4 regions of the Ewingella allii genome follow, and region 4 is predicted to be linked to each of the others. Evidence: predicted binding sites of a transcription regulator. Region 4 holds the regulator's gene; each other region holds the start of a gene.
The links. Region 4 encodes Fur, which represses iron uptake genes when iron is present. Its sites were predicted from a motif close to ATAATAATGAGAACNACTATCAA; they were not measured.

Region 1 (8,112 bases), on a different contig from region 4:
TTTCCTAATTTATCAACAATTTTCAGCGGCTACTCACGCCCCCGGTAACATAAATCAGCATGATTGCCACTTTACCTCTTTCCGGCTAATTTGCTCTAGCAATCTTGAGCCTGCAACCCGGCTATGAAAATATCCCCCTTTGGCGCACAGACTCACTCGTGAACAGAATATGAAAACCAAACTGATTACCCGCGAAGGTTATAACAAACTTAAGCAAGAGCTGGACTTCCTCTGGCGCGAAGAGCGGCCCGAAGTGACCAAGAAAGTCACCTGGGCTGCCAGCCTTGGCGACCGCAGTGAAAACGCCGATTACCAATATAATAAGAAGCGCCTGCGCGAGATTGACCGCCGGGTGCGCTATCTGACCAAGTGCCTTGAGCAACTGCGCATTGTCGATTACTCGCCGCAGCAAAAAGGCAAAGTGTTCTTTGGGGCCTGGGTTGATATCGAAAATGACGACGGCGACACCAAGCGTTTTCGCATCGTCGGCTATGACGAAATTTTTGGCCGCAAAGATTACATTTCTATCGACTCGCCGATGGCCCGCGCCCTGCTGAAGAAAGAGGTGGGCGACAGCGCCGTGGTGCAAACCCCGGTGGGCGAAGCCATGTGGTATGTGAATGAAATCAACTATGATGAACAAGCGCCGAGTTCGTAAACCTTCCATGACTCTCAAAACGCCGGTGAGAAGGGCCAGATAACTGGCATTTTTCACCCTCAAAACGTATAACTGTCCCCCAGTTTTATGTCACTCAACGAATGAAAAGCCTATGAATGATCAACTGAGCCGCATTATCGCAACTGAATTGCAGGTTCGCCCGGAGCAGGTTGCTTCCGTGGTGCGTCTGCTGGATGAAGGTAATACCGTGCCATTTATTGCGCGGTATCGTAAGGAAGTCACCGGTGGGTTGGATGATACCCAACTGCGTCAGTTGGACAGCCGTCTGGGCTATCTGCGTGAACTTGAAGATCGCCGCCAAACCATTCTCAAATCCATTGAGGATCAGGGAAAACTGAGCGACGACCTCGCCAAAGCGATTAACACCACGCTGAGCAAAACCGAGCTGGAAGATTTATACCTGCCGTATAAACCTAAGCGCCGGACTCGCGGGCAAATCGCCATTGAAGCTGGCCTCGAGCCGCTGGCCGACCTGCTGTGGAATGAGCCGCAAAACGAGCCGGACGCCACCGCAGCCAAATTCGTTGATGCAGAAAAAGGCGTCGCCGACATCAAAGCCGCCCTTGACGGTGCGCGCTACATCTTAATGGAGCGTTTCGCCGAAGATGCTAGCCTGTTGGCCAAAGTTCGCGACTACCTGTGGAAGAATGCCCACTTAGTCTCTCGCGTGGTCGATGGCAAAGAGCAGGAAGGCGCGAAATTTAGCGACTACTTCGACCATCACGAACCGATTTCCAAAGTCCCTTCTCACCGCGCGCTGGCGATGTTCCGTGGTCGCAACGAAGGCGTGCTGCAACTGGCGCTGAACGCCGATCCGCAGCATGACGAAGCGCCAAAAGAGAGCTATGCCGAACAGCTGATCATTGAGCACCTCGGGCTGCGCCTGAACAATGCGCCAGCCGACGTTTGGCGTCGCGCGGTAGTCAACTGGACATGGCGCATCAAAGTGCTGCTGCACCTTGAAACCGAGCTGATGAGCACGGTGCGCGAGCGCGCCGAAGACGAAGCGATTAACGTCTTCGCCCGCAACATGCACGACCTGCTGATGGCCGCTCCGGCCGGAATGCGCGCCACCATGGGCCTCGACCCCGGCCTGCGCACCGGCGTGAAAGTGGCGGTAGTCGACAACACCGGCAAGCTGGTCGGCATTGACACCGTTTACCCACACACCGGTCAGGCGGCGAAAGCGGCCCAGCAGGTTGCGGCGCTGTGCATCAAACACAATGTTGAACTGGTGGCTATCGGCAACGGCACGGCTTCTCGCGAAACCGAGCGTTTCTTCCTCGACCTGCAAAAACAGTTCCCGGAAGTGAAAGCGCAGAAAGTGATTGTCAGCGAGGCGGGCGCGTCGGTCTATTCAGCCTCTGAGCTGGCGGCGCAGGAGTTCCCCGACCTCGACGTGTCTATTCGTGGCGCGGTTTCTATTGCCCGCCGCCTGCAAGACCCGCTGGCCGAGCTGGTGAAAATCGACCCGAAATCCATTGGTGTCGGCCAGTACCAGCATGACGTCAGCCAGACCCAATTGGCGAAGAAACTCGATGCCGTGGTGGAAGACTGCGTGAACGCCGTGGGCGTTGACCTGAATACCGCCTCGGTGCCGTTGTTGACTCGCGTCGCGGGCCTGACGCGCATGATGGCGCAGAATATTGTCAGCTGGCGCGACGAAAACGGCCAGTTCCGCAACCGTGAGCAGCTGCTGAAAGTGAGCCGTCTGGGGCCAAAAGCCTTTGAACAGTGCGCGGGCTTCCTGCGTATCAACCACGGCGATAACCCGCTGGATGCCTCAACCGTTCACCCGGAAACTTACCCGGTGGTGCAGCGCATTTTGGCGGCCACCAATCTGGCGCTGAAAGAGCTGATGGGCGACTCCAACGCCCTGCGCGGCCTGAAAGCCAGCGAGTTCACCGACGAGCAGTTCGGCGTGCCGACGGTGACCGACATCATCAAAGAGCTGGAAAAGCCAGGGCACGATCCGCGTCCTGAGTTCAAAACCGCGACCTTTGCTGACGGCGTTGAAACCATGAATGACCTGCTGCCGGGCATGGTGCTGGAAGGCTCGGTGACTAACGTGACCAATTTCGGCGCCTTCGTGGATATCGGCGTACATCAGGACGGTCTGGTGCACATCTCTTCGCTGGCGAATAAGTTTGTCGATGACCCTCACACCGTGGTCAAAGCGGGCGATATCGTTAAAGTGAAAGTGATGGAAGTGGACTTGCAGCGTAAGCGTATCGCCCTGACCATGCGTCTGGACGAGCAGCCGGGCGAAACCTCTGCTCGTCGCGGTGGCGGTTCGGCGGCACCTGCCGGTGGCAACGGCCGTGACGCGCAAAAGCGCGGTGCGCCGAACAAACCGGCCGGACGCGCGGCGTCTACGCCTGCGGGCAACAGCGCGATGGGCGACGCCCTCGCCGCCGCCTTTGGTAAAAAGCACTAAAAGCGCCAATTTCTGCTCTTACTCAAAGCCGCTGAATTTCAGCGGCTTTTTTATTATTCTCGCCAATACCCCTACTTCTTGAATGATTACTAATCACGTAATCACTGAGTTAAATCAATAAATCTGCCCTAACAGAGGAATAGGATAGCCCCATCGCGAAGGGAGTCTTTTAGGGAATGTCCCTTTTTTAACTCTCTTCGTGCGTACTAATTATGATAACTATTCGCATTTTTACTTCTAAAAGTAATTAGTCTGGCAAGGCTTCGCCGGACACCAACCAGACCCTATTTCGCAACGATTTACCCCAGTCAGGGGGTAATAACCGGGCAAGGAAGCACGGCGCTATCGCCGTCCCCATTCCGCCTGAACGCTTCGCGAGGACCTATGCAACTACTCTCTCAACGTGCTTATAAAATTACCGGCTTTTCACATGAAATCAGCCCGGCTTATCGGCAGAAACTGCTGTCACTGGGCATGCTGCCCGGCTCTCTGTTCAATATTATCCGCGTAGCGCCCATGGGTGATCCGGTACAAATCGAAACCCGTCGCACCAGTCTGGTGGTGCGCAAAAAAGACCTCGACCTGTTAAAGCTGGAAATTCAGGCCTGATGATTTTTTCAGCGCGGGCTCGCTTTTATTTAATGCCCGCGCCGCTCTCTTCCCTCACGTAGAAATCAACGTATGAAAGCACTGACTATTGGCTTAATTGGTAATCCGAACTCCGGTAAAACCACCCTTTTCAACCAATTAACTGGCGCACGTCAACGCGTGGGGAATTGGGCAGGCGTCACCGTCGAGCGCAAAGAAGGCCAGTTCTCCACGGCCGGGCATCAGGTTACTCTGGTTGATCTGCCAGGCACCTATTCGCTCACCACCATCTCCGAGCAAACCTCGCTCGACGAGCAAATTGCCTGTCACTACATTCTCAGCGGCGACGCCGACCTGATCGTAAACGTGGTGGATGCCTCGAATCTGGAACGCAATCTCTACTTAACGCTGCAACTGCTGGAGCTTGGCATTCCCTGCATTGTGGCGCTGAACATGCTGGATATTGCCCAGACCCAGAACATCACTATTGATATTTCTGCTCTGGAAAAACGGCTGGGTTGCCCGGTCATTGCGCTGATTTCCACCCGCGCCAGCGGCATCAGCGAGTTGAAAAAATGCATTGATAGCCGCCCTGCCGCCTCTGATCTCTCTCGGGTGATTTACCCGCCGGTTTTACAGCAGGAAGTGGACGCCATGGCCGACGCCATGCCCGACACTCTGCCATTACAACAGCGCCGCTGGCTGGCCTTGCAGATGCTGGAAGGCGACATTTATAGCCAGACTCACGCCCCGCAAGCCTCCGCGCTATTGCCCGCCGTGCGCCAAAGACTGGTCAGCCAGCAGCATGAAGACCCGGCGCTGCTAATCGCCGATGCGCGCTATCAGAGCATCGTCAATCTGTGCGAGGCGGTAAGTAATTCACACCTGACCGCGCCGAATCGCATGACGCAACTTCTCGACCGGGTGATCCTCAACCGTTTCCTCGGCGTACCGATTTTCCTGCTGGTGATGTACCTGATGTTCCTGCTGGCGATTAACATCGGTGGCGCGCTGCAGCCGATTTTCGATATCGGCTCGGCGGCTGTCTTCATTCAGGGCATGCAGTGGGTTGGCTTCATCCTGCACTTCCCGCAGTGGCTGACGATTTTCCTCGCGCAGGGGATTGGCGGCGGTATCAACACCGTGCTGCCCCTGGTGCCACAAATTGGCATGATGTACCTGTTCCTCTCCTTCCTCGAAGACTCCGGCTACATGGCGCGAGCCGCGTTCGTGATGGACCGACTGATGCAGGCCTTGGGGCTGCCGGGCAAATCCTTCGTGCCGCTGATCGTCGGCTTCGGCTGCAATGTGCCTTCGATTATGGGCGCGCGCACCTTGGACGCGCCGCGCGAAAGGCTGATGACCGTCATGATGGCGCCGTTTATGTCCTGCGGCGCGCGTCTGGCGATTTTCGCCGTGTTCTCCGCCGCGTTCTTTGGCCAGAGCGGCGCCTCCGTGGTGTTCTCGCTCTATCTGCTCGGCATTGTGGTCGCCATCCTCACCGGCCTGGTGCTGAAATACACCATCATGCGCGGTGAAGCTTCTCCCTTCGTGATGGAACTGCCGGTTTACCACATTCCGCATCTGAAAAGCCTGCTGCTGCAAACCTGGCAGCGCCTGAAAGGTTTTGTGCTGCGCGCGGGTAAAGTCATTGTTATCGCAAGTATTTGTATCGGCGCGCTGAACAGTTTCTCCTTTAGCGGCAAGGCGGTGGACAACATTAATGACTCGGCGCTGGCCAGCGTCAGTAAAGTGCTAACCCCGCTGCTGAAACCAATGGGCGTTCATGAAGATAACTGGCAGGCGACGGTTGGGTTAGTTACCGGCGCGATGGCGAAGGAAGTGGTGGTGGGCACGCTCAACACCTTATATACCGCCGAGCACATCACCACGCAGGAGTTTGATGCCGCCAACTTCAACCTGTTGGATGAATTGAACGGCGCGGTGCACGAAACCTGGCAGGGCCTGAAAGATACCTTCAGCCTGAGCGTACTGTCGAACCCGATTGAAGCCAGCAAGGGCGACGGCGAAATGGCTGCCACCTCGATGGGCGTGATGAGCAGTAAATTCGGCACGGCGATTTCAGCTTACAGCTACCTGATCTTCGTGCTGCTGTATGTGCCTTGTGTGTCGGTCATGGGGGCCATCGCCCGCGAAACCAGCCGTGGATGGATGGCCTTCTCCATCGCCTGGGGGCTGAACGTGGCCTATTCGCTGGCAACCCTGTTCTTCCAGACCGCCACCTTTAACCAGCATCCGGCCAGCAGTCTGGGCATCATTCTTACTGTGATTGCTTTCAATGCGCTGGTGTTAGTGGCACTGCGCAAAATGCGCAGCCGCGTGACCGTCACGCTGAAACCGCGCAACGTCGCCGCCTGCTGCCAGCCGGCAGTTAACGATTGCCATTAAGGAGTTGAGATGACTTCTCTGATAGCCGTTCGCGATAACGTCGCACTGGCCGGAATAGCCGATGCGCGCCAGCTGAGCCTGCAACTGAAAGCGCCGCAGCCGCTGGTGCAGGCGATGCTCGACAAACTGGTAGCGATGAGAAAGCTGGAGGCCGTTGAACCTGATAACAGCTGCCTCAGCGGCAGCTGCAAAAGTTGTGCAGACGGCAAAAAATGTCTGACCGTCAGCTACCGGCTGATCCCCTCTTAACTCAGCGATTGCCACGGATCGCGGACTTGCACCAAGCCCGCGTCCGTTTCTAATTCCACCTCGCCGCCCTGCAACCACTCACTAAGCGCAAAGCCGCCCTGTGGCGTCACGATTTGTACATCGGTGCGGCACGGCAGCTGCTGCAAAGTGTTGCTCAACTCACGGAACGCCTCTGGCGATACCGGCTGGTCACAGCGGATCAGCAAGTCAAGATTGCTGTCGGCGTGCATCGCCGGAATATCACTGGCCATAGTGTAGGCGCAGCTGCCGATCACACCCCATGTCCACGGCCATTTCAGGCTGGCGAAGGTGATCAGCGACTGCATTGGAGGCAGGGAAATAAAGCGTGAATGCAGTAATGACACCGGATTGGCGACCAGCGATTCCGGCGTCACGGTACGCACGATGGAGGAAGGTGCCACCCAGGCCATCGCCCTCTGAGTGCGCGTCATACCACGAATTCCCACGGCGATTGCGCCATCAGCACGCTGCCCGCGACGCACCACCAGCGGCAGATGCGTCCGCCAGTGGCTTACCCACTCGGGCAAGGCTTGATCACTTTCCAGCGCCGAACGGTCGGCAATCCAAATCAGGTCATGGGCACGCGGCAAACTCATCGTTTAGCTTCCTTATTATTCAAAGCAACAAAAACCCCACTGCAATAAAGGGTAGTCAGCTAATGATACACAACCCGCCCGCGAACTTAACCTGAAGAATGCGCCATAAAAAAGGGCGCCCTTGGGCACCCTTCTCGTGAAGACCGTAAAACTTATTTGCCGTTAAAAACTTATTTGTCTTTAAAGACTTCAGCCGTTGCGCTGATTTTCTTCTTCTCTTGACCACCGATGATCACGAAGTATTTGCCGCCTTTCTCATCAGCCTGCTTGGACAGCTCTTCGCGCGCGTCCATTGGTGCAGTGTATTCGTTGCTGGTCGTGATGGTGCCCAGGCTAACCAAACCTTTCTCTTGTGCCACTTCTTTGGTGATCAACTCTGCCGCCATTGCGCTGGTTGAGAATACGCCTGCCAGAACGACTGCTGCCATAATTTTATAAGATTTCATGAAGTTACCTCTAAGAGTGATTATTTTGATAAAGCTCCCATGACAATACCGACGATGAAACCCGCGCTGGCGTAACCTTCCTGGCCTGACACCAAAATTCCCCAGAAACGCGGCGTGATGTCACCGAGCCATAGGCTGGCCCGACAATCACTGTTCGGTATTATCTGCCTAAGTATTAGTCACGCCCAAAAAATATCCAGTAGAAATGTATAAAATATTTACATGAAATTTCAATGTGTGACAGCGAACTGCTTTATCTGCTCACAAAAGGCTTCTGGATGAGAAATAAAAGGCGCATGGGCCGATTTTTCAATGATATGCGACTCGCTTTCCGGCCACAGGGCATCCAATAACGGCACAATTTTGCGCGGCACCAGCCCGTCAAGCGCGCCATAAATTCGTAGCATCGGCACGCTGAGTTGGCACATAGCCTGACGCAAATCCACCTGACGCAAAATCTCTAATCCACCATTTAGCACCTCTACCGACGGCATCGGCTGGCCCAGCACAACCGACTTCAACATGCGGGCATCCTGACGGGCGCTGTCGCTGCCCAGCGTTTGCAGGGCCAGAAAACGCTCCACCGTGCGCTGGAAATCCTCACTCAGCTGGTGCTGGAAACCGTGCAGCACTTCAGACTTAATCCCCGGCCACTCGTCGTGGGCGGCAAAACAGGGGGAAGAGGCC
Region 2 (8,112 bases), 180 kb from region 4:
AACCGAAGCCATCGTGGTGCCGGAGAACTCGCCAATCAAAACCGTGGCGGATTTGAAAGGCAAGCGCGTGGCGCTGAACAAGGGTTCTGACGTCAACTATCTGCTGGTCAGCGCGCTGGAAAATGCCGGTTTGAAATATAAAGACGTGACCCCGGTTTACCTACCGCCAAGCGATGCCCGGGCGGCATTTCAACGCGGCGCGGTGGATGCATGGGTGATTTGGGACCCGTATCTGGCCGAAGTGGAAACTCATGAAAAAGCGCGCTTGGTGAAGAATGCCGAAGGTTTGGTGCCGCACTACACCTTCTATCTCGCCAGCCGTAAGTTTGCCGACACCTATCCGCAAACCGCCGAAAAAGTGGTGGACGAGCTGAAACAGCTGAGCGACTGGGCGAACAAAAACCCGGACGGCGCGGCGGATATTTTGTCGACATCCACCGGTCTTGATAAAGCCATCTGGGCCAAAGCCGTCGCCCGCATGCCGTTTGGCGCCGAGCGCATGACCCCGGAAGTGTTCAAAGAGCAGCAGGCTCTGGCCGACAAATTCAGCGAAATCGGCCTGCTGCCGGTCAAGGTGAATGTCTCTAGCGCCACCTGGTCGCTGGATAAGAAGTAAGTTAAAGGCTAACTCAGCCCCTCAGCGATTTTGGCGTCACGCCAAACTTCTTGCGAAACGCGACGGAGAAATGCGCGGGGCTGTAACCCACTTGATAAGCGGCCGTGGAGACGCTCACGTCCCCCGCCGTTAACATTTGCCACGCCGTTTCAAGGCGCAGCGATTGCAGATATTCAAACACGCTTTCCCCAAACAGGCGGCGAAAACCGACCGTCAGCTTGCGGGTGTTCATGCCGACGCTAAGCGCCAACTCGGCGAGCGTCGGCGGGTTAAGCATCCGCTTACTCAACAGCTGTTTGGCGTGATTTAGCTTGTCGATATCCGCCGACGAGAGACGCAGCAGGTCGTTTTCCGTCAGCGCGGGAGGGGCAGCAAAGGCGTCCAGCGTATAGGCGATGATCTCCAGCGCTTTGCCAGACAGATAGAGCGCCCGTGAAATCCCCTGCAGCGGGCAGCTGGCGACCTGAGCGCGCAGCGCCTTAATGGCCGGCGAGGACTCCATCACCATTAGCCTGGGGCCAGTGAATGTCTCCAGCTGGAAAGCGTGCTGAAGTTGCTGCTGCACCTCAACCGCCAGCCGGCTGTCGATAGCCGACGGCGAGAGCGAAATCGCGGTATGCTCCAGCACCCGCCCCGGCTCAAAGCGCTGCATCCCTTCACTCTCACCTTGGTTCCACACCGCACAAAGACAGGGGCCGCTAATGCGCTGGCTGCCTGATGCGCCCGGCAACTTACAGAGCAATTCGCCGCGATCGACAATAATGATTTTCAGCCCCTGCTGGAGACGTTCGGTTTCCCATTCCGCGTTCTGCGGGCAAATTGAACCACTGCTAAAGGCAATCGCCCCCTCAAAAATGGCCTCATTGGCCGACTGACCCACTTCGCCGCTGCTGTTTTTCATCTGACGACCTGTTGAAAAGGGCGGGAGACGCCGCCGCAAGTTGTTGCTAATAATTCTTATTCTCACATTATCAGCCTTTGCCTTGCACTTCCAGATATCGCGCGCCAAGGCGCTACACGCAAGGTTCCCAAGGCTATTTATCGAAAGAAAGAGTTCCGCCAGCGAAAGCCTTCGCCATTGCCAGAAAAATCCTCAGGGTGAGAATAGCCAGCGCTGAAATAATTCTCATTCGCCTTGGAGATAACCGGTGTTAAAGCATAAAAAACATAAAATGACTCTTTTGGCCGCGTGCGTTGGCGCAAGCTCGCTGGCCGTTTCTATACCAGGATGGGCACAAAATAGCGGGGAAGAAGAGACGCTGACCGTCACCGCCGACGGCAGTTCGGCGCACGGCGAAGGCTATGTGGCGAAACAGAGTAAAACCGGCAGCCGAACCAACGCGTCGGTGCTGGCAACCCCGCAGTCGCTGAGCGTGATTGGCCGCGATGAGCTGACCGATCGCAACGTTCAAACCACCACCGAGGCGCTGCGCTATACGCCGGGCGTGTTCGCCTCGACCTCCGCCGTCAGCTCAAGGTTTGACTACTTCAGCCTGCGCGGATTCGACGCCACGCTGAACGGCGCGCTGCTCGACGGCCTGCGCTCCACCACCGCGCAATCCTATGTGCGCTATCAGCCCTATGGACTAGAAAGTATCGACGTGCTGCGCGGCCCGACCGGTTTTCTCTACGGCGTCGGCTCGCCGGGCGGCGTGGTGAATGGCATCAGCAAGCACCCTACCGCACAGCCGCTGCACGAAGTGGGCGTACAGGTGGGTAATCACGACAGATATCAGGGGCAGTTTGATTTCTCCGGACCGGTCAATGATGACAAAACCCTGCTCTACCGGCTGGTCGGCGTGGGTCGCGATAGCAACACCCAGTTTAAAAACGTGCCGGATGATACCGGATATATCGCCCCTTCCCTGACCTGGCAGCCCGACCGCGATACCACGCTGACCCTGCTGACTTCCTTTAGCCGCGACAAGTTTGGCCCGCCGCGCAACTTCACGCCGATTTACGGCACCCTGCTGAGCAACCCGAACGGCAAGCTGCCGCGCGATGTCTATCTCGATAACAGCGGGCTGGACAACCGCATGAACCAAACCAACATCGGCTATGAGTTTGATCACCGCTTCGACGACGTTTGGTCATTCCACTCCGCCAGCCGCTACACCTCTAACGACCTGCTGACCCAAACCTGGTCGGGTACCCGACTGGCGGCGGACATGCGCACGCTGAACCGCGCAGCCTATGAGTTTGGTATTAAAGGCAAAGTGTGGGCCACGGACAATAATGTGAAAGCGCACTGGGACGCGGGTTCGGTGACCGGAACCACGGTACTCGGCGTGGGTTATCGCCGCACCGGGGAGGATTACTATCTGAATTACGGCGCAGCGCCGTCGGTGGACATTTACCACCCGACCTACGGGGGCAATTTCTCCGCCGCGACGCCTTTCACCTCGACCTATCAAAAAGCCGATGAAACCGGCGTCTATTTGGGCAACACGCTGGCGCTGGCCGAGCGCCTGATGCTCGACCTGTCGGCACGCGAGGATTGGGCCTCGGTCAGCACCGATAATCGGCTGAAAAGTACCTCAACCAGTCAGGATGACCACCACTTCACGTGGCGAGCCGGGCTGACGTGGCTCACCGACAGTGGCGTCGCGCCTTATGTCAGTTACACCACCTCTTTTGCGCCGGTTCTTGGCACCAATTTCTATGGTGAAACCTTCAAACCTACCACCGGCAAGCAGATTGAAACCGGCGTGAAATACCAGCCAGACAGCTTTGACGGGCTGTTTACGCTGGCGTGGTTCAACCTCGAGCAAAATAACGTTTCCACCACTGACCCTAACAACAACCTGAATACGGTGCAGACCGGGCAAGTGACGTCGAAGGGGATTGAAGCCTCGGCCGCCGCCAATCTCACTCCGGCCATGAAGGTTATCGCCAGCTATACCTGGAATGATTTGGAAACCACCAAAAGCACGGTGGCGGGCGCACAGGGCAAGACGCCGACCGGCATGCCGGAGCAGATGGCTTCTCTTTGGGCTGATTACAGCATTCAGCAGGGGCCGCTCACCAGCCTCGGCTTCGGCGCGGGCGTGCGCTACGTCGGCAAAACCTGGGCCGATACCAATAACAGCATTCGCGTGCCGGACTACACCCTGTTTGATGCCGCCTTGCACTATGACCTTGGCGAACTAGACCGCTCACTGCACGGGGTAAAACTGGCGGTTAACGCTAACAATCTGTTTAAAAAAGATTATTACTCAGGTTGCGGCACCACCAGCTGTAGTCAAGGCTTTGACCGCACGCTCACCGCAACCGTCAGCTATCGCTGGTAAGGAACAGAAGAATGACCCGATTGAAATCACTCATGGCGCTGGCGGCCTCGCTGCTGTTTATCGCCAGCTTTACCGCCGCCGCCGCGCCCATCACCGTGACGGATATGCTGAATCGCAGCGTGACGCTGCCTGCTCCCGCCAAGCGCATTGTGCTGGCGGAGAGCCGCCATATCATCACCTTGGCCTTGCTGGAAAAGGACCCGCTGGAGAATATCGTCGCGTGGGGCACCGACCTGCAACGCTACTCGCCTTCCACCTTCGACGCCCTGAAGCAGCGTTTTCCACAGGCCGCGACGGTGCCGCAAATCGGTGACTTGAATAGCGGCACCTTTTCGATGGAGGCGGCCATCGCCGCCAAACCGGATCTGGTGATTTTCACCCTGTATGGCCGCATCCCCGAGGGGCTGAATAAGCTCGACGCGGCGCATATTCCCTATGTTTTCGTCGACTTCTTCCGCCGTCCGCTGGTCAACACCGTCCCGAGCATGTTGATGCTTGGCAAGCTTCTTGACCACCAGCCGGAGGCCGAAGCCTTTGCCCAGCTCTACCAGCAGCATATGGATAACCTCGCCCAACGGCTGGCCAACCTGCCGCGCCCGCTGGTGTTTTTCCACCTAAATCCTGGCGGCGATGACTGCTGCTTTACCTCCGGCACTGGCAACATGAGCGATTTTATCGCGGCGGCGGGCGGGCGTAATTTAGGTGCAGAAGCGCTGACCAGCGGCATTGGTAAGTTGAATCTGGAATACGTGCTGGCGAAAAAGCCGGACTTTTATCTGGCCGGCGGTGGCTCCACCGTCACCCGCAAAGGGCTGCTGGTCGGCCCTGACGTCACGCCGGAGCAGAGTGCGCGCTCGCTGCAAGCCATCATTGAGCAGCCGACCCTCGCCAGCCTGTCGGCAATTCGCAACCAACGCGCAGCGGGGATCTGGCTGTTCTTCTTCGACAACCCGCTGTTCTTTGTGGGCGTTGAAGAGATGGCAAAAATGTTCCACCCAAGCGCCTTTGCCGAGCTGAATCCTGCTCAGACGCTGGATGAAATAAATCAGCGCTTTCTGGCCTTCCCGCTGCGAGGCACTTTCTGGAGCGGCCCGGCCCAATGAGAGCACCGGTTAAGGGATTAACAGCTTCACTCCTGCCGCCACTGGCGCAGGCGATCACCATCAATGTGGCGGTGATCGCCTGTTATCTCGCTCAGGCCGGGCTGACGGCTCTGCTGCTACACAGGTTAATGATGGCAGGAAGTTCGGCCAGGATAGCCACTCCACTCATGCTGTTGGTGGGCGTGATAGCCCTTCGCGCCGGGCTGTTGTGGCTAAGTGAAATCGCGGCCCAGCGGGTGGCGGCAACCTGCAAAACGGTATTGCGCCGACGCTTACTGCAACAATTAACGCGCTTCGGGCCGGGGATTGGCTTAGTGCATAAGGTCGGTGACTTACAGGCCACGGTGATTGGCGGCGTTGAAGCCATAGAAAGCTACTACAGCCGCTACCTCCCTGCCGCCTGGACCGCCCTGCTCGGCTGCGCGCTGGCGCTTGGCGTGATGGTCTGGATTGATTGGCCCTCGGGCTTACTGCTGGCGCTGTTTGTGCTGGCTTTCCCGCTGCTCGACTGGGGATGGATGCGCTGGCAGAGGCCGCAGGCAACCAGCGTTTTTGCCGCAATGGGCGTCTTTAGCAACCGGCTCCTGGATGCACTGCAAGGGCTAGCCACGCTGAAAGCCTTTGGCGCATCGCCGCGCTGGCGGTCCAAGCTGGCGCAGGATGCCGCCGAGCTGCGACGCGCGTCGATGGCGACGCTAAACGTCACGCTAATGCGCGGCGGCATCACGCGCTTAATCACCCTCAGCGGTATTGCGCTGGTGCTGGCATTCAATGCCTGGCGCGTCGCCGGGCAGCAGCTCTCGCCGATGGTGTTACTGCTCACCCTGTTTCTCGCCCGCGAGGCGTTTCGCCCGCTGGGTAAGCTGGAAAACGCCTTTCATACCGCATGGGCTGCCAGCGGCGCGCAGGGGCCTATTGCCGAGCTATTGTCCCTCCGCCCGCCGGTTGCTGATCCTCTCCAGCCTAAGGCGCGCGCCGACAGTTATTCACTTAGCGTCGATAAGCTGTCATTTACTTATCCGCAGGGCCAGCCCGCGCTGACTGATGTCTCTTTTCGCATTGAGGAACAGCAGTTCGTGGCGATAGTCGGGCCGTCGGGTGCAGGTAAATCCACCCTGATGGCTCTGCTGCTGCGCAGCTTCGACCCGCAGCTAGGGGCTATTAGCCTCGGCGGCGTGGATATACGCCAACTCGAGCTTCAGGCCCTGCGGCAAAGCATCAGTTTAGTATCGCAAGAGGTGTTTCTGTTTCATGGCTCGATTGCCGACAACCTGCGCATTGCCAAACCCGATGCCAGCGACGAGGAGTTAGCCACCGCGGCGCGAGCGGCGCAAATTGCCGATTTCATCGAACAATTGCCGCAGGGTTATCAGACGCAGGTCGGCGAGCGCGGGGCGCAGCTCTCCGGCGGCCAGCGCCAGCGGTTAGCCATTGCCCGCGCATTGCTTAAAGATGCGCCGATTTTACTGCTCGATGAAGCCACCGCCAGCATTGACAGCGACAGCGAACGGGCGCTGCGCCAGGCCTTGTCGCAGTTTCGCGGGCGGCGCACGGTGATTGCTATTGCCCATCGGCTCGAAAGCATTCAACACGCGGATCTGATTCTGGTGTTCGAAGAGGGGCGGCTGGTCGAACAGGGTCAGCATCCACAACTCAGCGCCAACGGCGGCTGCTATGCCCGTCTGCTCGCCGCACAGGAGGAGATGTTATGAGCACGAAGCAGATCGGAATGTGGGGACTTGTCCGCCTGATGAAAGGCCAACAGGGCCTATTGGCGCTCACCCTGTTGGCGGGAATAGTGGCACAAAGCGGCACGCTGGCGAGCATCGCGCTGGCGGCGTGGCTCACTGGCTGCGCCATCGTTACCCCCTCCGTCAGCGGCTTAATTCCCATTATTGGCTGGATGTTAGGTCTGGTGCTGTTGACCGCCGCGGCGCGCTGGGTGCAGAGTTGGTCGTCCCATGATTTGGCTTTCGCCCTGATTGAGAAGCTACAGATAGGGATTTTTGACGGACTAGAACGCGCCGCGCCGGGCAGGCTGCTGGGGCAGCGCGTTGGCGATCTGGCCTCGATTGCGACTCACGATGCCGAGCTAATGGAGCGTTTTTATGCCCATACGCTGGCAGATTATGTCGGCGCGGTCATCGTCCCGCTCGCCGCGCTGGCTGTGCTGTATGGCATTCATCCGCAACTGGCGTTAGTCGTTTCCCCTTTCCTGCTGCTGATCGCGAGCGTGCCACTATGGCTATCTCGGCTCGCGGCGCATCAGGGAAAGCAAGTGATGTCCCAGCTCGGGCAGCTTAATGCCGACACGGTCGAATTTATTGCCGGGCAGCGCGAACTGGCGGTCTTCGGCCAAAGTGAAAATGTGGTTCAGCGGCTGGTGCGGGACACTCAGAATCTCAGCAAAGCCCAGCGCCGATACGGCTCGCGCAGTGGTCTGGAGCAGGCGGCAATTGACCTGCTGAGTGCCTCGACGTTGGTGGCGACGGTGTTATCAGCCAGCCATTTATTGGCGCAGGGCCAGCTTGAAACGCTGATGCTACCTGTGGTGCTGGTACTCAGCGTCGGCGCCTTGCTGCCTATCGTCGACGTCACCCAGACCGCCAGCCAGTGGGGGGAGTTGCGCGCTGGCGCAGCCCGGATTTTAACCATTATGCAGCAGTCGGCGCAGGTCCGTGATGAAGGCAAGGCATCGGCCCCCATTGAGAAATCCCTGCGCGTCGAGCAGGTGAGTTTTACCTATGACCGCCATCAAAAGGCCGTTCTGGATAAGCTAAGTTTTGAAGTGAAAAGCGGAGAAATCGTCGCGCTGAGCGGCGCGTCGGGCGCGGGTAAAAGCACCCTCACCCATCTGCTGTTGCGTTTTTGGGACCCGGACAGCGGCGCGATTTTCATTGGCGATCGCGACATTCGCACTCTGCCACTGGCGACGCTGCGCCAACTCGTCTGCTGGGTGCCGCAGGATGTCTATCTTTTCGCCGGAACGATTGAGGAAAACATCCGCCTTGGTTGCCCGCAGGCCAGTCAGGCGCAGGTAGTGGAAGCCGCGAGATTAGCGCAGGCAGATGCCTTTATTCGCACCCTGCCGCAGGGCTATAAA
Region 3 (8,112 bases), 540 kb from region 4:
ACGACACGCCGGAGCACCTGCTGCGCTGCGCCGATATGGCGCTGTACGAAGCCAAGCGCAACGGCCGCAATCGCTATGAAATGTTCCGCGAAGAGATGGACGAGGCCGCGCGCAAACGCCGCGATATTGAGCTTGATCTGCGCGACGCCATCACCAGCAAACAGCTGAAACTTTATTATCAGCCGATCACCGACAGCGCCCACGACGCGGTGATTGGCTATGAGGCCCTGATGCGCTGGAACCACCCGATTAACGGGCTGATCATGCCGATGGACTTTATTCCGATCGCCGAAGAGACCGGGTTGATTCACAGCATTGGCGCCTATGCGCTGCACGAAGCCTGTCACGAAGCGGCCAGCTGGGTCGGCAATCAGACCATCGCCGTAAACCTCTCGCCGGTTCAGTTTAAAAACAGCTCGCTGATTTCAGTGATTGAGTCGGCGCTGAGTGAGTCCGGGCTGGCGCCGAATCGGCTGGAGGTCGAAATCACCGAATCGGTTCTGCTCGACAATAACAACGCCAACGTGGCGACGCTGGCGCGCCTGAAGGAGCTGGGCGTGCGCATCGCGCTGGATGATTTCGGCACCGGTTATTCATCGCTGAGCTATCTGCGATCTTTCCCCTTCGACAAAATCAAAATCGACAAGTCGTTTATCAATGATATGCAGGACAGCCGCGAGGCGCTGGCGATCATCCGCGCCATTACAGGCATGAGCCGCAGTCTGGATATCCAAACCACCGCCGAAGGGGTGGAGACGCCGGAGCAGTTCCGCCGCCTGAAAGAAGAGGGTTGCTCGCTGTTTCAGGGCTACTACTTTGGCCGCCCTCAGCCGTCTGAGTCGCGTTTGACCGGTTTCACCCCCGCCGCCCCGCTGTAACTGCTGAAATATCAATGCTGACCGGGCACGTTTCTGCGCCCGGTCACATCCTCGCGGCAAACCCTGCCCAAATGCCAATACAAATAGAAATCATTATTATTTCACTTTATTATTCGTTACCCTGTTTCTATTAGCTTGGTTTATCAATCTCTCTGACAGCGACGATGCAAACAATTCTTGATAGTTTCCGCGATGGCCCGATCAGCTGGGTCGCCGACAGTTTTAAGCCGATGACGCCGCTGGTGACTAACGCCCTGCCAATGTCGCTGCTGACCACCGCCGACGGCTGCGCCAGCGTGCTCGAGCGTTATTTGACGCTGCACGCCGAAGACGCCAGCCACGTGGAAAAACGCCGCGCGCGCATCTCGATGTGGTCCCAGTGGTATTTCGCCAACCTGTTGCCGAGCTGGGTGATCATCTCCCTCAGCCACGGCTGGCAGCTGCCAATCGCCGCCGACAATGTCTATCTCGCTCTGCAAGATGAAGGTTTGCCTCACCAGATTTACCTCGATGGCCCCGGCGCGGCTTTTACTTCGCCGCAGCCGTTGGACCGTTTCGCAGAGATGATCGAACAGCATCTGCGCCCGGTGTGTCAGGCCATGGCGGAGATTTCCGGCCTGAAACCGGGGATTTACTGGAGTAACGCGGGGATCCGCGTCGGATGGGGAATTAAGCAGGCGGAGTTGGTTGACGCGGATATCTCCGACGGCATGGCGCTGCTCAATGCGCGCGAGCTGCCCGACGGCGGCAAGAACCCGCTTTTCCAGCCGATGCGCCCGGAAAATCCGCAGGATGAAAACAGCCCGCAGTTTCGCCGCCAATGCTGCCTGCGCTACGAATTAGCCGACCACGCCATGTGCCCTTCCTGCCCATTATTGCTAGCAGAACGAAAATCTGGAAAAAAACGCAAAAGTCCGGCCTGAGAACTGCTTACGTTTCCAGCACATACAAAAGCGCCTAAGCTTAGCGTAAAAAATCATTGGATCTTAAACTGAGAAAATTATAAGAATTGAGTTATAAGCCCCGTCAATCAGACAACTGACTGATGACGGGGATAGACCAACGAGCTTTTCATTGAGAGAAACCATCATGAATAAGAAATCGCTGGCCTCAGATGTGCTCGGCACACTGGCGCAACCCGTTAGCCGTGTTTGGAATATGTTAACTGGCAAGCAAGAGCCACTCAGAGCAAGGATTGTTCACCGTTACGCCGTACCTTCGTCGCGCACTATCAGTGTTGCAGAAGGTTTCTTTGGGTTCATTCCCATCGAATCCTACGAGAACGAAAGATACATTCTGGAAGTGGCATACGCCGACCAGCAGTATCAGGTAGAAGTCCCGCGTAACTATTATCAGAAAAGTAATATTGGCGACGGCATTGATATCCACACGCTGTAACCCTGAAACTGACTGATAACCCTTTGATGTGAAAAAGGCTACTCCTGCGGGATGTAGCCTTTTTTATTGCCTTAATTCTCCCGCTCGGCATAAAAACCTCGGCCTGCCGCACAGTTTTGCTTCAATTTCCGCCAAAGCATGAAAATTATTGACATAATAGCTCAGAGAATTAAGAAAATTGTTTACACGATTTTAACCCATCACGCGACTCATTATAAAAACAAACCGACTTCCTCTGAGGTACTACATGACCATTTCTCAACCAGGATCCACGCCCACCTCCCTCCCCGAAACTCCCGCCGTTAGCGCCGCCCAGTCTCGGCGGGCGCTGGTTGCCGGTTCCGTCGGCAACTTCATCGAATGGTATGAGTTCGGCGTCTATGGCTATCTGGCGACGCTGATCGCCGGCAACTTCTTTACCCTCGAAGGGCAAAGCGGATTATCGGGACTGATCCTCACCTATGCTTCCTTCGCGCTGGCCTTCTTCTGTCGCCCGATTGGCGCGATTGTTTTCGGGCGAATTGGCGACCGCATTGGCCGCAAGCCGACGCTGATTGCCGTGGTCTTGCTGATGACCGTCGCCACGGCGCTGATTGGCCTGTTGCCAACCTACGCGCAAATTGGCGTCGCCGCACCGCTGCTGCTGACGCTGCTGCGCATGTTGCAGGGGCTGTTCGCCGGTGGTGAATTTGGCGGTGCTGTGTCCCTGATGACCGAGTTCGCCCCCAAGGGGAAACGCGGGCTGTACGGCGCGTGGCAGTCCTTTACGGTTTCTCTCGGCCTGCTGACCGGCGTGGCGCTGGTCGCGCTGTTGGTTCACAACCTGCCGGACGCCGACATGAAATCCTGGGGCTGGAGAATTCCCTTCCTGCTGGCCCTGCCGATGGGCTTCGTGGCGCTGTGGCTGCGTTTAAAATTGGATGAGACACCCAGCTTTGAAGCCAGTAAGCAGACTCCCGCCAAAGGCCCAAAAAGCGCGGCGGATAAAGCCTCTGCGGCGGCCACTTTCAAAGCCATCGTGCTGGGAATTGGCCGCATGATGGGCTGGTCCGCCGGTGGCTACACCTTCCTGGTGGTCATGCCCTCTTATCTGCAAACCTCGCTGCACGCCACCTTCCTGCAAGCCTTGGTGGCCACGGTGTTGGCGAACGTCGGCTTTGCGCTGGCGATCCTACCTGCGGGTATCCTTAGCGACAAAATTGGCCGTAAAAAAGTGATGATTGGTGCCATGCTGGTGGTTATTCTGCTGACCTTCCCGCTGTTGCATCTGTTGCAAAATACCGAAAGCAGCCTGATTGCCAAAGGCATCGCAGTGCTGATCGCCGGTGCGGCCATCGGCATGATTGCCGGTCCCGGACCGGCGATGCTGGCCGAAATGTTCCCGACTCGCGTGCGTTATACCGGCCTCGGCCTCTCCTACTCGCTGTCCAACGCCGTGTTCTCCGGCTGCGCGGGGCTGATTATCACCAGCCTTATCAAGCAAACCGGTAATTTGGATATCCCCGCCTATTACGTGGTGGCGACCTGCGTGGTTAGCCTGTTTGCGCTGATGACCCTGCGCAAAGACGACCACCTGCGCGAACTGGAAAAGTAGGCTATAAGATGAATACATTTTCGAGCTCTTTAGGTTTGGAAGCTCGCCTGCGGGCTTTGCAGGGCAGTTTTTCACAGGCAGAAGAGCGGGTGATTCGCCTGATAGCCGAAGACCCGCAGCGCGTCGCCAAGCTGAGCGTCACGGCGCTGGCTAAACAGGCCGCCACCAGCAGCGCCACCGTGGTGCGAGCCAGCCGCACGCTGGGATTTGACGGCTACCCGGCGCTGCGTCTGGCGCTGGCGGCGGAAAACTCGCGCGCGGCTGCCCACTCCAACCCCCCGTTAGTGGCGGATATTAGCGATCAGGACAGTCCACAGCAGGTGCTGAAAAAGCTGTTGGCTTTTGAGGTGGAAGGGGCAACGGCGACGGCGGAGTTGATCGACGAAGGCAGTCTGGAGCAGGCGGTGGCGGCATTGAGCCGCGCCCGGCGCATAGACGTCTATGGCGTCGGCGCCTCGGCGCTGGTAGCTCAGGACCTGTGCCAGAAACTTCGACGTATCGGCATCGTCTGCCAAACCTACGGCAGCGGCGATGAGAGCCTGGTCAGCGCCTGCCTGCTCGGCTCGCAGGACGTCGCTCTTGCCATCTCCCATTCGGGGGAAACCCTTGAGGCGCTTGAGCCTTTGCAGCAGGCGAAAAACGCCGGGGCCTATACGCTAGCGATCACTGCTAACGCGCGCTCTGCGCTGGCCCGTAAAGCTGACTGCCTGTTATTAACCAGCGGGCGGGAGCTGGGTTTTCGCGCGGCGGCGATGGCCAGCCGCACCAGCCAGTTGTTGATCATCGACTGTCTGTTTATTGGCGTTACCCAGCGACTGCCCGCCGCACGCGAGGCGCTACAGCGCACCCACGAGGTGGTTGCCAACCAGCGGAAACGCTAAATCAGGCTACGTCCCAGACTGTCGACCCTTTCTATTGCCGCCCTCATGGCGGCAAAATCTACGTCAAACGGCATATTGGCCATATCGGGCGCGGTCAGGCTGTGGTCAATTATGCTGGCGATATCCTGCTCGGTGAGTTCGGCTGAAAGCTGTGCCAGCTGGGTGGGAATGGCGCTGGCCCGCGCCAGTGCCAGCGCGGCGTGCAGTTCATCATCACTGCGGTTTTCCAGCGCCAGCAGGCAGAGGTTGCCAAAGCCCACCAGCAACCCGTGGGGGAAATGGCGGGTTTTACTGCACGCGGTGAAGCCTTCATAGAGGGCATGGGCCGCGCCGGTATGCGCACCGTTACTCATAATCGAGGTCAAACCGGCATAGAGGAAGATGGCGTCCAGTACCTGTTCCAGCGCGTTATTCGCCTTCCCCTGCTCCACCGCCAGGCAGGCATCGGCGGCAAAATGTTCAATTTGGGAAAAGCACAGCGCGCTGTTGGTCCGCGCCACGCCCGCCAGCCCGGTGAGGTTATTTTCATCGCTGATGGCGCGATATTCATACCATTTCGCCAAGGTGTCGCCGATCCCGGCCGCCAGCCAGTTAAGCGGCGCCTGAGCCAGTAAATCCGCATCAATCACCGCCGCCGCCGGGCCATAGGCCAGTGGCAGCATGTCGCGAAAACGGCCATCCTGATGGTAACGAAACGCCAGCGACGTCACCGCCGCACAGGTGCCCGGAATGCTCGGCAGCGTCACCACCGGCAGGTTACAGGCCACGCCCGCCGCCTTGGCGGTGTCCAGCGCCCGACCGCCGCCGGTGGCGATAATCACCTCGACGCCCTGTACCCGAAACGCATCCGCCAGCCGGGAGATCTCTTCCTGACAGCACTGGCCACTGAGCACTGCATGTCCCAGATAGCTGACCATCTGCTGTTCGAGCTGGTCAATCACGCTCGCCTCAACGCTGGCAATCGCCCGTTTCCCGCCAACCAGCAATGCCCGCTGCCCCAAACGGCCACACATCGACCCTAAATGTTTTATCGCCCCGCGACCGCGCAGCACGCTAGCGGGGAATACCAAGCGATGAGTAAACATGGTGACCTTTTGAAATCGCAATAGGGTTAATGGAAGATTAGTCGTTGGCGGGGGGTTTTGCTGGTAAAAGGTTGGCGGCGGGCCAACTTCCGCTAAAAAACTTAAATTCAATTTCAACTACAAGGTCAAGGTCGAGGTCAAGGTCGTGGGCGTCGGCCCACACCGACCAAGGGAGGCGTAAACGCGCCTCCCTTGGAACCCTGCGAAGCCACGATCACACAGCAATTAAAGCGCGGGTGTCCAGAGGGCGCGCGCTTACGCGCCTTCTGGGCCAGTTTGCGTGGCAACGCAAGGTTTTGAATTTAAGAAGTTTCAGCGCTTTCTCAAAAGCGCTCCAACATCAGCCCCGCTCTTAACCCCATGGCGACAGAAGGATTCGGAAACAACACGAACTCCTCATTCTTTTCGACTCGATACGCCTTGCCGCTCTCCTCGGCTATCAAAAAACCTTTCGGATAAGGGGTAAAGTTCAGAGCCGTTGCCGGGACGTGAAGCTGGAAATCCTCTTGCGAGCGGATGATATCCTGCGTGACGCGGTAACTTTCCAGCGGCTGGTCGGCGTGCCTTGACGGCAATGGGGTGGCGCTAACCAAGGACTGCAATGCCTGACGGATTCCGGTGAACTGCTGGTGATCGTTGCTGCCGAACGGCAATGCCTTGCCTAGCTCTAGCGTGCAGCTGTCGGCGCCAAAAACTTCGCTGCTGAAATGGGTAAAAGTGCCGCCGGGGGAACGGTGATAAACCAGTGCGTCGAGGCCCGCGGCGTCGAGCCATTTCAGCATGTCGGGGCTGTAGGGCCTGTCCTGCAACGGCAACAGGCCAAAGCGCACGTGCAGTGAACCACGGATGGCGGTGTGCAGATCATAGTGATAACGATAGGTCGCCCCCGCCGCGGTCGAGGTGCGATAGAACAGCGCCATCGCCTGTTCTAATTCATGGGCGCGACGGGTTTCGCCGTTGGGGCAATAGCGGGTGTGCCTGCCGCCGAACATGCGGTTCATATCGGCATCGACAAAACGCTTATTCACGCGCATTGATGCCGGGTTGCCGAGCAGCACCAGCAGCCTGACATGCAAAGGCCGCTGGCCGCTCAGCAGCTCGCTCACCAATTGGTTGAGCAGCTCAATGGGCGCGGTTTCATTGCCGTGAATGCCCGCCGAAATCACTACCGCGCTGTGGCAGGTCTGGTGCGGCGATAGCTCAAGAATACCCTCCTCGCGCCAGATCCAGTCGAGATTGGGGGTCTGCCCGGTGATGGCTACCGGGGCTTCGCCGCTGAGGGTTTGCGCCAGAAAATCAAACATATTTCGCTCCTTGATGGCGGCAACTTAGCGCTGGAAGGGATAAATCACTCCAAGGCCCAAAATTTGCGTCAGTTCATCTAAAGCATAGCGAACTTCGGTCAGCAGCTGTGGGTCAGCGAGATCTTCAGCGTGCATTCGGTCACGATAATGGCTGTCGACCCACTGGTTGAGGCGGGCGAAAAGCGCGTCATTCATCAGCGAACCGTCATTGACCGCCGCCAGCTCGGCGCGGTTCAGCGCCACGCGCAGGCGCAGACAGGCCGGACCGCCGCCGTTACGCATACTTTCGCGCAGGTCGAACACTTCCACCTGATTAATCGGCCCGCCGCTGTCTTGCAGCTCGCACAGGTAGTCCCACACGCCGCTGTGCTGGCGCGACTCCTCGGGCACCACAATCATCATCTTGCCGTCGTTCTTACTCAGCAACTGGCTGTTGAACAAATAAGTGGCCACCGCATCGTCAATCGACACCTTAGACTGAGGCACTTCAATGGGATGGAAATCCAACTCCAGCGCGGCCATTTTGCGGCGGATCTCCTCCAGCGCGGCGTCGCTATTAGCAAAAGCCTGCTGATGGTGAAACAGCACGTTGCGGTTGCTGACGGAAATCACGTCGTTGTGAAATACGCCGCGATCGATAGCTTCCGGGTTCTGCTGCACAAACACGGTCCGGTCGGCGGAAAGCTGGTGCAAGCGCGCCACCGCGTCGCTGGCCAGGCGGGTTTGTCGCGCCGGATAGCGCACCGGCTCATTTTCCCCGGTGACTAATCCGTCGCGGCCATAGACAAAGACCTGCACGCCCGGCTTATCGTAATCGCCGCACAGCCGGTTGTGGTTGGCCGCCCCTTCGTCCCCTAGCGCCGCCACCTGCGGCAGCGCGTCGTGGTGGGCGAAATGGCCGTCATGCTTAAAAGTGGCGCGCAAAATCGCCGAGGTGGTGTCGGCTTCAATAGCGCGGTGAAACTTATTATT
Region 4 (8,112 bases):
ATTCAATACTCTTCTAACTACTTCGACCAACTGCACAACTACGCTGTAGAGCTTATCAATAAAGGCTTGGCCTACGTTGACGAACTTTCTCCAGAGCAGATCCGCGAATACCGTGGAACCCTGACTGCGCCAGGTAAAAACAGCCCATACCGCGATCGTACGCCGGAAGAGAACCTCGCGCTGTTCGCGAAAATGCGCAACGGTGAGTTCGCTGAAGGTAAGGCGTGTCTGCGTGCCAAAATCGATATGGCTTCGCCATTTATCGTGATGCGTGACCCGGTGATTTATCGTATCAAGTTCGCGCATCATCACCAGACTGCTGACAAATGGTGCATCTACCCGATGTACGATTTCACCCACTGCATCTCCGATGCGCTGGAAGGGATCACGCATTCGCTGTGTACGCTGGAGTTCCAGGACAACCGCCGTCTGTACGACTGGGTGCTGGATAACATCACCATTCCTTGTCACCCGCGTCAATATGAGTTCTCTCGCCTGAATCTCGAATACGCCATCATGTCTAAGCGCAAGCTGCAGCTGCTGGTGTCTGAGAAGATTGTAGAAGGCTGGGATGACCCTCGCATGCCAACGGTGTCAGGCCTGCGTCGCCGTGGCTACACTGCGGCTTCTATCCGTGAATTCTGCCGTCGCATCGGCGTCACCAAGCAAGATAACAACGTTGAAATGATGGCGCTGGAATCCTGTATCCGTGATGACCTGAATGAAAACGCGCCGCGCGCGATGGCGGTGATCAATCCGGTTAAAGTGGTGATTGAAAACTTCACCGGTGAAGATGTGCAGTTGGTGACTATGCCAAACCATCCGAACAAGCCAGAAATGGGCAGCCGCGAAGTGCCGTTTACTCGCGAGATCTACATCGATCAGGCTGATTTCCGCGAAGAAGCGAACAAGCAGTACAAGCGTCTGGTGTTGGGCAAAGAAGTGCGCTTGCGCAATGCTTACGTGATCAAAGCTGAGCGTATTGAGAAAGATACAGAAGGTAATATCACCACCATCTTCTGTAGCTATGATGTTGATACACTGAGCAAAGATCCTGCCGATGGCCGCAAAGTGAAAGGCGTCATTCACTGGGTTTCTGCAACAGAAGGTAAACCGGCCGAGTTCCGCCTGTATGACCGCCTGTTCAACGTGCCAAACCCGGCGCAGGCTGAAGACTTCCTGACCACCATTAACCCTGAGTCACTGGTGATTGCGCAAGGTTTTGTCGAGCCAAGCCTCGGTGCCGCGCAGCCAGAAGTGAGCCTGCAGTTTGAACGTGAAGGTTACTTTTGTGCCGACAGCCGCTACTCCAGTGCAGAACATTTAGTGTTCAACCGTACAGTTGGCCTGCGTGATACGTGGGAAAGCAAACCGGCTGTTTAATCGCGCGAGTGATTAACCCTGTTAAAAACGCAGCCTTGGCTGCGTTTTTTTATGTCCAAAATTTCCCCTCAGTCACATTCATTCCCTTCTTTATTTTATTTATCCAAATCGCTAAGCATAAAAACTATCAAAATTTTATTTCTTAACACGAATTAATGCTTGCGGATAAATATGTGATCGCTGATGCATTTTTATGAATTATCACTGAAATATTACACTGTCAGAGTTTTGTTGTTATTTAATTTATTGATTTATATGGTTTATTTTTAATAATTCAATTAAATTCAATCTTTTCATCCTTTTGTAACATAAATACATATTTATGTGCACTTTGTCATGTTTCTGATATTTGTATTTAATTACTGATTGATAATTCGCGCCGCGAAAAATAGTCTAAACCTTGTTTACAGTGCTGGTTTCGCTATTAGCGACTGGCCTATTACCCGTTTGGGTTTGCGTTAACTTTCAAGTCAAAAAGAGGATTTCCCATGTTGAGTCAATTTAACAGGGGCAGGGTCGCGGCTGGCCTTAACCCAAGAGCAAGAATGAAACCGATTTCTCTGGCGCTCGCTGGAACCTTGTTAGGCGGCGGCTTGATGAGTATGCCGGAAGCCCAAGCGGCAGGCTTTATTGACGATTCAACGCTGACCGGCGGAATTTATTACTGGCAGCGTGAACGTGACAGAAAAGATCTGAATAAAACCAAAGAAGAAACCCGTCCTGACGGCAGCAAAGTGACGGTGAATAACCCAGACTATAATAAATACTCCACCAACCTCTCTCACTCTACCGCTAACTTAAACCTCGATTTCTCATCAGGTTACGCTTGGGATATGTTCGGTATTGATCTCGCGGCCTTCACCGCGGTCGAGCTTGCCGAAGCCAGTGACAGCGGCCACCCAAACGAAATCGCGTTTTCTTCCAGCAACCATGCTTATGACGAAGATTACTCTGGCGATAAAGGCGGGGTCAGCCTGTATAAAGCAGCGGGTAAATTTAAATATGGCGGCTTCTGGGGTCATGCAGGCTATATCCAACCCACCGGCCAGACGCTGATTGCGCCGCACTGGAGCTTTATGCCGGGCACTTATCGCGGTGCCGAAGCGGGCTACAAACACGACTTTGGTGACCCGGGCGAGCTGAGTTTCTCCTATATGTGGGCCGATGAGTACAAATCCCCATGGCACCTTGAGATGGATGATTTCCGCCGCGCTGACCGGACCACCGGCGTCTCCTACATCCACTCACTGGGCGCGAAATACGACTTCAAAAATGACTTCGTGCTGGAAGCGGCTTTTGGCCAAGCCGAGAACTACGTTGACCAATACTTTGGAAAGGCCTCTTATAAACTTGAGCTGGCGGGTAACCCACTGACCACCAGCTATCAGTTCTACGGCTCGAAAGACAAAATTGGTGACAGCAGCGATCCAAACAGTCTGTACGACGGCATGGCTTGGTTGCAGGCGCTGACCTTCGGCTACACCACCGGGCAATTTAACTGGCGTCTGGAAGGCACCATGGTTAAGGCCGATGGTAACCAAGGTTATTTCCTGCAACGCATGACCCCTACCTATTCTTCTTCTAACGGCCGTCTTGACGTGTGGTGGGACAACCGTTCCGACTTCAACGCCAACGGCGAAAAAGCATTGTACGCGGGCGTGCTGTATGACTTGGCGAAATGGGATCTTCCGGGCTTCGCGGTGGGCGGTTCTTACGTTTATGCGTGGGATGCAAAACCAAGCTCCAACCCGATTTACGACCAGAGCCAGCGCTTGAAAGAGAGTGCGTGGAGCCTCGATGCGCTGTACACCGTGCAGGGCGGCCGTGCCAAAGGCACCTTGTTCAAGCTTCACTATACCCAGTATGACAACCATTCCGACATCCCAAGCTGGGGCGGTGGCTACGGCAACATCTTCCAGGATGAGAAAGACGTGAAGTTCATTGTTATTGCGCCATTCACCATTTTCTAATATCGGACTCTGGGTAAAAAATAATGAAAATGAAATCGATTAAAAATATGTTGTTGGTGGTGGCTTCTGTCGCTTTGCTAGGCGCTTGTTCTGACCCGAGTGCCAGTAAGGCCGACCAGCTTCGTCACTCTTACACCAACTGTATCAATACCTCGAATGGCGAAGCCGATAAGCTAGCGACCTGCCAGACCATTCTGGAATCGCTGCAGAAAGAGAAAGCCCATGAGGCGTTTGCGAAGAAAGAAACCGTGCGGGTTATCGACTACCAGAAATGCCTGACGGCGCGTAAAACCGGCGATGGTCAAAGCTATGCCGAGGATTGCGGTAAAATCTGGCAGGAGATCAAAGCCAACAACTCGCCGAGCGCCATGAAGTAAGGTGAGTTGACGGGCGCAAGCGGCAGGGCAGTCAGCCTTGCCGCCAGCCACAATGAAGAACCCCGATTTCGGATGCAGAGATCGGGGTTTTTTAATGTCTGAATCGAGCGGGGAGGAAATTAGGCATAAAAAAAACCGCTTTTCAGCGGCTAATTTTAGTTCTGCTCCATCTCAGGCAGAACATAACGCATGACTACAGAACTGCAATTACAGTGCTGGTTTATCGTTATGCAGGCTGTCATCTTCACGGCAGTCACCCAGTTCGCAGTGGCCGTACAGATAGAGGCTGTGGTTAGTCAGTTTAATGCCATGTTTCTTCGCAATCTCACGCTGACGTGCTTCGATTGACTCATCGCGGAATTCAATAACGCGGCCGCAATCAAGGCAAATCAGGTGGTCGTGGTGATGCTGTTGGGTCAGTTCGAAAACAGATTTGCCGCCTTCGAAGTTATGACGGGTAACGATACCTGCGTCATCAAATTGGTTCAGAACGCGGTAAACCGTCGCCAGACCAATCTCTTCACCCATATCAATTAATTGTTTGTACAAATCTTCCGCGCTGACGTGATGACCTTCCGGCGCTTGCAGCACTTCCAGGATCTTAAGTCGCGGAAGCGTGACTTTTAAGCCAGCTTTCTTCAGTGCGGTATTATTGTCAGTCATGCGGATTCAGTCCTGTTACTATGCTTGTCACGTTGAGGCATGAAGCCTGTGGTATCAGTTCATGGTGAATAGGGGGATCTGTTAACGAAGATCACACTTTTCACGACTGTCGCGATCAGATCGCAACGGCTTGATCAATAGAATAAACCAAGATCTAAGTGTACCTTGATACCGCTGAAAGTTACAATTTTGTAGCGGTTAAATTGTTAATTTCAGTAATAGATTGGCCCTTTCGACGTGTAATCAACGACTCAGGGCCTTTCTTGCTATCAGCTCATGATCAGCCAATGATTTCAGCTAAACTTAATTCTTCGGTGATCTGTTTCACCCATGCATCCACGCGCTCATTGGTCAGTTCTGGTTGACGGTCTTCGTCAATCGCCAGGCCGATGAAGTGAGTGTCATCCGCCATACCTTTAGAGGCTTCGTAGTGATAACCGGCTGTTGGCCAGTGTCCTACGATAACCGCGCCGCGTGGCTCGATGATGTCACGCACGGTGCCCATCGCATCACAGAAGTATTCGGCATAATCTTCCTGATCGCCACAGCCAAACAGGGCAACCAGCTTACCTTCGAAATCTATCTCTTCCAGCGATGGGAAAAAGTCGTCCCAGTCACACTGTGCTTCGCCGTAATACCAGGTTGGAATGCCGATCAGCAAAATATCGAATTTTTCCAAATCCTCTTTGCTGCTTTTCGCAATGTCATGTACCTCGGCAACATCTTTACCCAACTGCTTTTGGATCATTTTTGCGATGTTTTCGGTGTTACCTGTATCGGATCCAAAGAAGATTCCTACTACGGCCATAAGATTTCTAACCTCTTGTTCTCAATGAAAAGCCTGATCCTAACTATCCGTTGCCTCGGCCATTTGATTGGCGGAGTGAGGATAGCGGAAATATACCCTAGGCAATAATGCCGCAAATAATAACAAACTCATCACGCAGAGAACATGCCTCTACGCAGCTTGCAGTTAACTAACAAGTTTATCGAGCATTGCCGGCGAGCGTTATCGCCTTTGTGTGTTTTGTATGGTTATTCGGCTCATACAAAGTGCGCACTCCCTAAGCAAAACTGAAAGAATTTCACGTTGCTCCTAAATTTTACCCATCCAGCGCCGATAGATGAAGCGAGAGGAAACTCGTCAGTACAAGCAATCGATGCCCGGAGAGGTGTTCAACATGTCCCGCGGCCTATGCCTTCCGGCGACCTGTTTTGATTCTCCGCATCCCCGTTAATACACATAAAAAGAAACAGAGCTGTTTCACGAGAGGCACATCGTGCAATTTTTGAAAAATATTACCATCAGGACCGCAATACTAGTCATTCTCGGTACATTTAGCGTCATGTGGGCGGGCGTGGCTATCTATACCGTAACTTCACTCAACTCTCTGACCAGAAATGCCGAGATTAACGTGGCATTAGTCAACGATCTCACCTTGATTCATAAAGGAAGCGATCAATATTTTAGAACCCAAACGCGTTTGACTCGTGCGATGTCAGCGTTACAAAACGACCCTAACCAGAAACCGGAGTTATTCGATGGCGCGAAACTGGCGCTGACCAATATGACTGACGCACTGGCTGCGTTTAAAAAATCCCCGCATCCGGGACTGGATGACGCCGTGGTGCAGCAGCTTATTACTGACTGGACTAATCTGGCGGAGCAGGGCGCTACGCCGCTGTTCAACGCCGCGAGCAGCAAGAACGCCGAGGCTTATAAGCAGATTTCTACCGTCAACGTTGTGCCGTACAGCGTCAAGTTTGGCGCCTCGGTTGAGAAAGCCAATGCATTGATTGCTGAAGCATTAAAGCGCACGGAAGCGCAATCAGCCTATTTGACGCAAATGAGCAAAATCATTCTTCTGGTGGCTTTCGCGCTGGGCATGGTGATTCTGTTTATCACCGATCGCTATCTGGTGTGGGGATTAGTTAAACCGCTGAATAAAATCCGTGACCAGTTTGCGGTGATTGCGCGCGGCGACTTGACCCACAATCTGGAGGAGTTTGGTAAAAACTGCGCCGGGAAGCTGATTCCATTGCTCAACGTGATGCAAAACAGCCTGATCAACACCGTGCAAACCATTCGCAACTGCACCAATAGCATCTATCAGGGCGCTTCTGAAATTTCTGCCGGTAACAATGACCTCTCCTCGCGCACCGAGCAGCAGGCCTCGGCGCTGGAAGAGACGGCCGCCAGCATGGAACAGCTGACCGCGACGGTGAAACACAACGCCGACAATGCTCATCACGCCAGCCAGCTGGTGGTGGAAGCCTCTGCCACGGCGCGCAAGGGCGGCAACATTGTCGCTGATGTGGTTAGCACCATGAAGGACATCTCCGGCAGCTCGAAAAAGATTGCTGAGATAACGGCGGTGATCAACAGCATTGCTTTCCAGACCAATATTTTGGCGCTGAATGCGGCGGTTGAGGCAGCGCGCGCGGGCGAGCAGGGGCGCGGTTTTGCCGTGGTTGCCAGCGAAGTGCGTAATCTAGCCCAGCGCAGCGCGCAGGCGGCGAAGGAGATTGAACAGCTGATCAGCGAGTCCGTCTCCCGCGTGGATAATGGTTCGAAATTGGTTGAGCAGGCGGGTAACACCATGGATGACGTGGTGCGCTCGATAACCCACGTTACCGACATTATGGCGGAAATTGCCTCGGCGTCGGATGAGCAGAGCAAAGGGATTAGCCAGGTGGCCGTGGCGGTGACGCAGATGGATAGCGTGACGCAGCAAAACGCCGCGCTGGTGGAAGAGGCGTCGCAGGCCGCGGTGTCTCTGGAAGAGCAGGCGGCATTGCTGAACAACGCCGTGGCGACCTTCAAACTGCGCGACAGCGTGACGCGCGTGGGACAGCATCAGGTTGCATCTCAGCGCGCACCTTTACTGCGCCCGGACTTGGGGGCATCTGCCGCCAAAAGCAGTGATAATTGGGAAAAGTTTTAACTAAGGCTAGCGGGTTGTAAGCAACCTAAAATGAGCGGGTAGCCAGAACTGGCTGCCCGCTGAGGTTCAGCTTTCGTGATGATTCAGATGCGCCAATAGCATCTCTTCAATCAACTCACTACGACTGATATTGCGTTCTTCGGCAAGCTTGTTGAGCGTATCAACAGCTTCTGCATTAATTTTTAGCTCGACGCGTCGCAAACCGCTCGCTTTATCGCGACGAAGTTGATTGCGCTTATTAATCCTAAGCTGCTCATCTCGTGAAAGCGGATTTGTTTTCGGACGCCCCGGACGGCGATCATCTGCGAACAGATCAAGCGTCGTGCGATCCAGTTGTTCTTTTGCCATAGGTAGCGGTAAAACCAGGAAAGTTACATCGGAAAACGGCACGCCGTTTCTGACGATTGCCTTACATATTTCGGGCTAATCACCCAACCCAACTTCGAGACGCCCCGCACAACTTATACCCAGTTTGGGGCGGCAAAATTTTAGCGCGCAATCATACCCTAGCCGCGCCGCGATTCACAACGGTTAAAAGCCCAAATTTATAGCTAAATGATTAAGTTATGCAGGCTTTTTGCACAATTTATCCCCAGCTTATTAAACATCAAGCCTCATCGATGAAACGGTGTACAGCACGAAGCACCGCGTCAGGTTTTTCTGCATGAACCCAATGGCCGGTTCCTGCGACCACGTGGGCGCGCGCCTGAGGGAATTGGCTGGCAATGGCGTCGCGGTACTTATCTTGCACATAAGGCGACAGGCCGCCGCGAA

Region 1: feoA (ferrous iron transporter A) is a predicted target of Fur. The motif match lies at 3,323-3,345, and genes of this name have one in related genera.
Region 2: SBO83_RS00425 (TonB-dependent siderophore receptor) is a predicted target of Fur. The motif match lies at 1,561-1,583, and genes of this name have one in related genera.
Region 3: fhuF (siderophore-iron reductase FhuF) is a predicted target of Fur. The motif match lies at 956-978, and genes of this name have one in related genera.

What each region holds. Positions count from the first base shown of each region.
Region 1 covers NZ_JAWUDN010000005.1:254,569-262,680, reverse strand. Annotated here, with positions in the region: gene greB (transcription elongation factor GreB) at 170-658, shown strand; gene SBO83_RS13580 (Tex-like N-terminal domain-containing protein) at 771-3,116, shown strand; gene feoA (ferrous iron transporter A) at 3,501-3,725, shown strand; gene feoB (Fe(2+) transporter permease subunit FeoB) at 3,798-6,113, shown strand; gene SBO83_RS13565 (FeoC-like transcriptional regulator) at 6,123-6,362, shown strand; gene SBO83_RS13560 (malonate decarboxylase holo-ACP synthase) at 6,359-6,979, opposite strand; gene SBO83_RS13555 (YdgH/BhsA/McbA-like domain containing protein) at 7,150-7,425, opposite strand; gene bioH (pimeloyl-ACP methyl ester esterase BioH) at 7,656-8,112, opposite strand, start outside.
Region 2 covers NZ_JAWUDN010000001.1:82,141-90,252, reverse strand. Annotated here, with positions in the region: gene SBO83_RS00435 (sulfonate ABC transporter substrate-binding protein) at 1-616, shown strand, start outside; gene SBO83_RS00430 (helix-turn-helix domain-containing protein) at 630-1,517, opposite strand; gene SBO83_RS00425 (TonB-dependent siderophore receptor) at 1,789-3,906, shown strand; gene SBO83_RS00420 (ABC transporter substrate-binding protein) at 3,918-5,009, shown strand; gene SBO83_RS00415 (ATP-binding cassette domain-containing protein) at 5,006-6,721, shown strand; gene SBO83_RS00410 (ATP-binding cassette domain-containing protein) at 6,718-8,112, shown strand, end outside.
Region 3 covers NZ_JAWUDN010000001.1:804,047-812,158, reverse strand. Annotated here, with positions in the region: gene SBO83_RS03925 (sensor domain-containing protein) at 1-878, shown strand, start outside; gene fhuF (siderophore-iron reductase FhuF) at 1,043-1,801, shown strand; gene SBO83_RS03915 (hypothetical protein) at 1,968-2,276, shown strand; gene SBO83_RS03910 (MFS transporter) at 2,524-3,870, shown strand; gene SBO83_RS03905 (MurR/RpiR family transcriptional regulator) at 3,879-4,751, shown strand; gene SBO83_RS03900 (iron-containing alcohol dehydrogenase family protein) at 4,748-5,836, opposite strand; gene astE (succinylglutamate desuccinylase) at 6,160-7,140, opposite strand; gene astB (N-succinylarginine dihydrolase) at 7,165-8,112, opposite strand, start outside.
Region 4 covers NZ_JAWUDN010000001.1:262,662-270,773, forward strand. Annotated here, with positions in the region: gene glnS (glutamine--tRNA ligase) at 1-1,383, shown strand, start outside; gene chiP (chitoporin ChiP) at 1,929-3,353, shown strand; gene chiQ (ChiQ/YbfN family lipoprotein) at 3,392-3,730, shown strand; gene fur (ferric iron uptake transcriptional regulator) at 3,938-4,393, opposite strand; gene fldA (flavodoxin FldA) at 4,674-5,201, opposite strand; gene SBO83_RS01270 (methyl-accepting chemotaxis protein) at 5,674-7,338, shown strand; gene ybfE (LexA regulated protein) at 7,405-7,686, opposite strand; gene ybfF (esterase) at 7,946-8,112, opposite strand, start outside.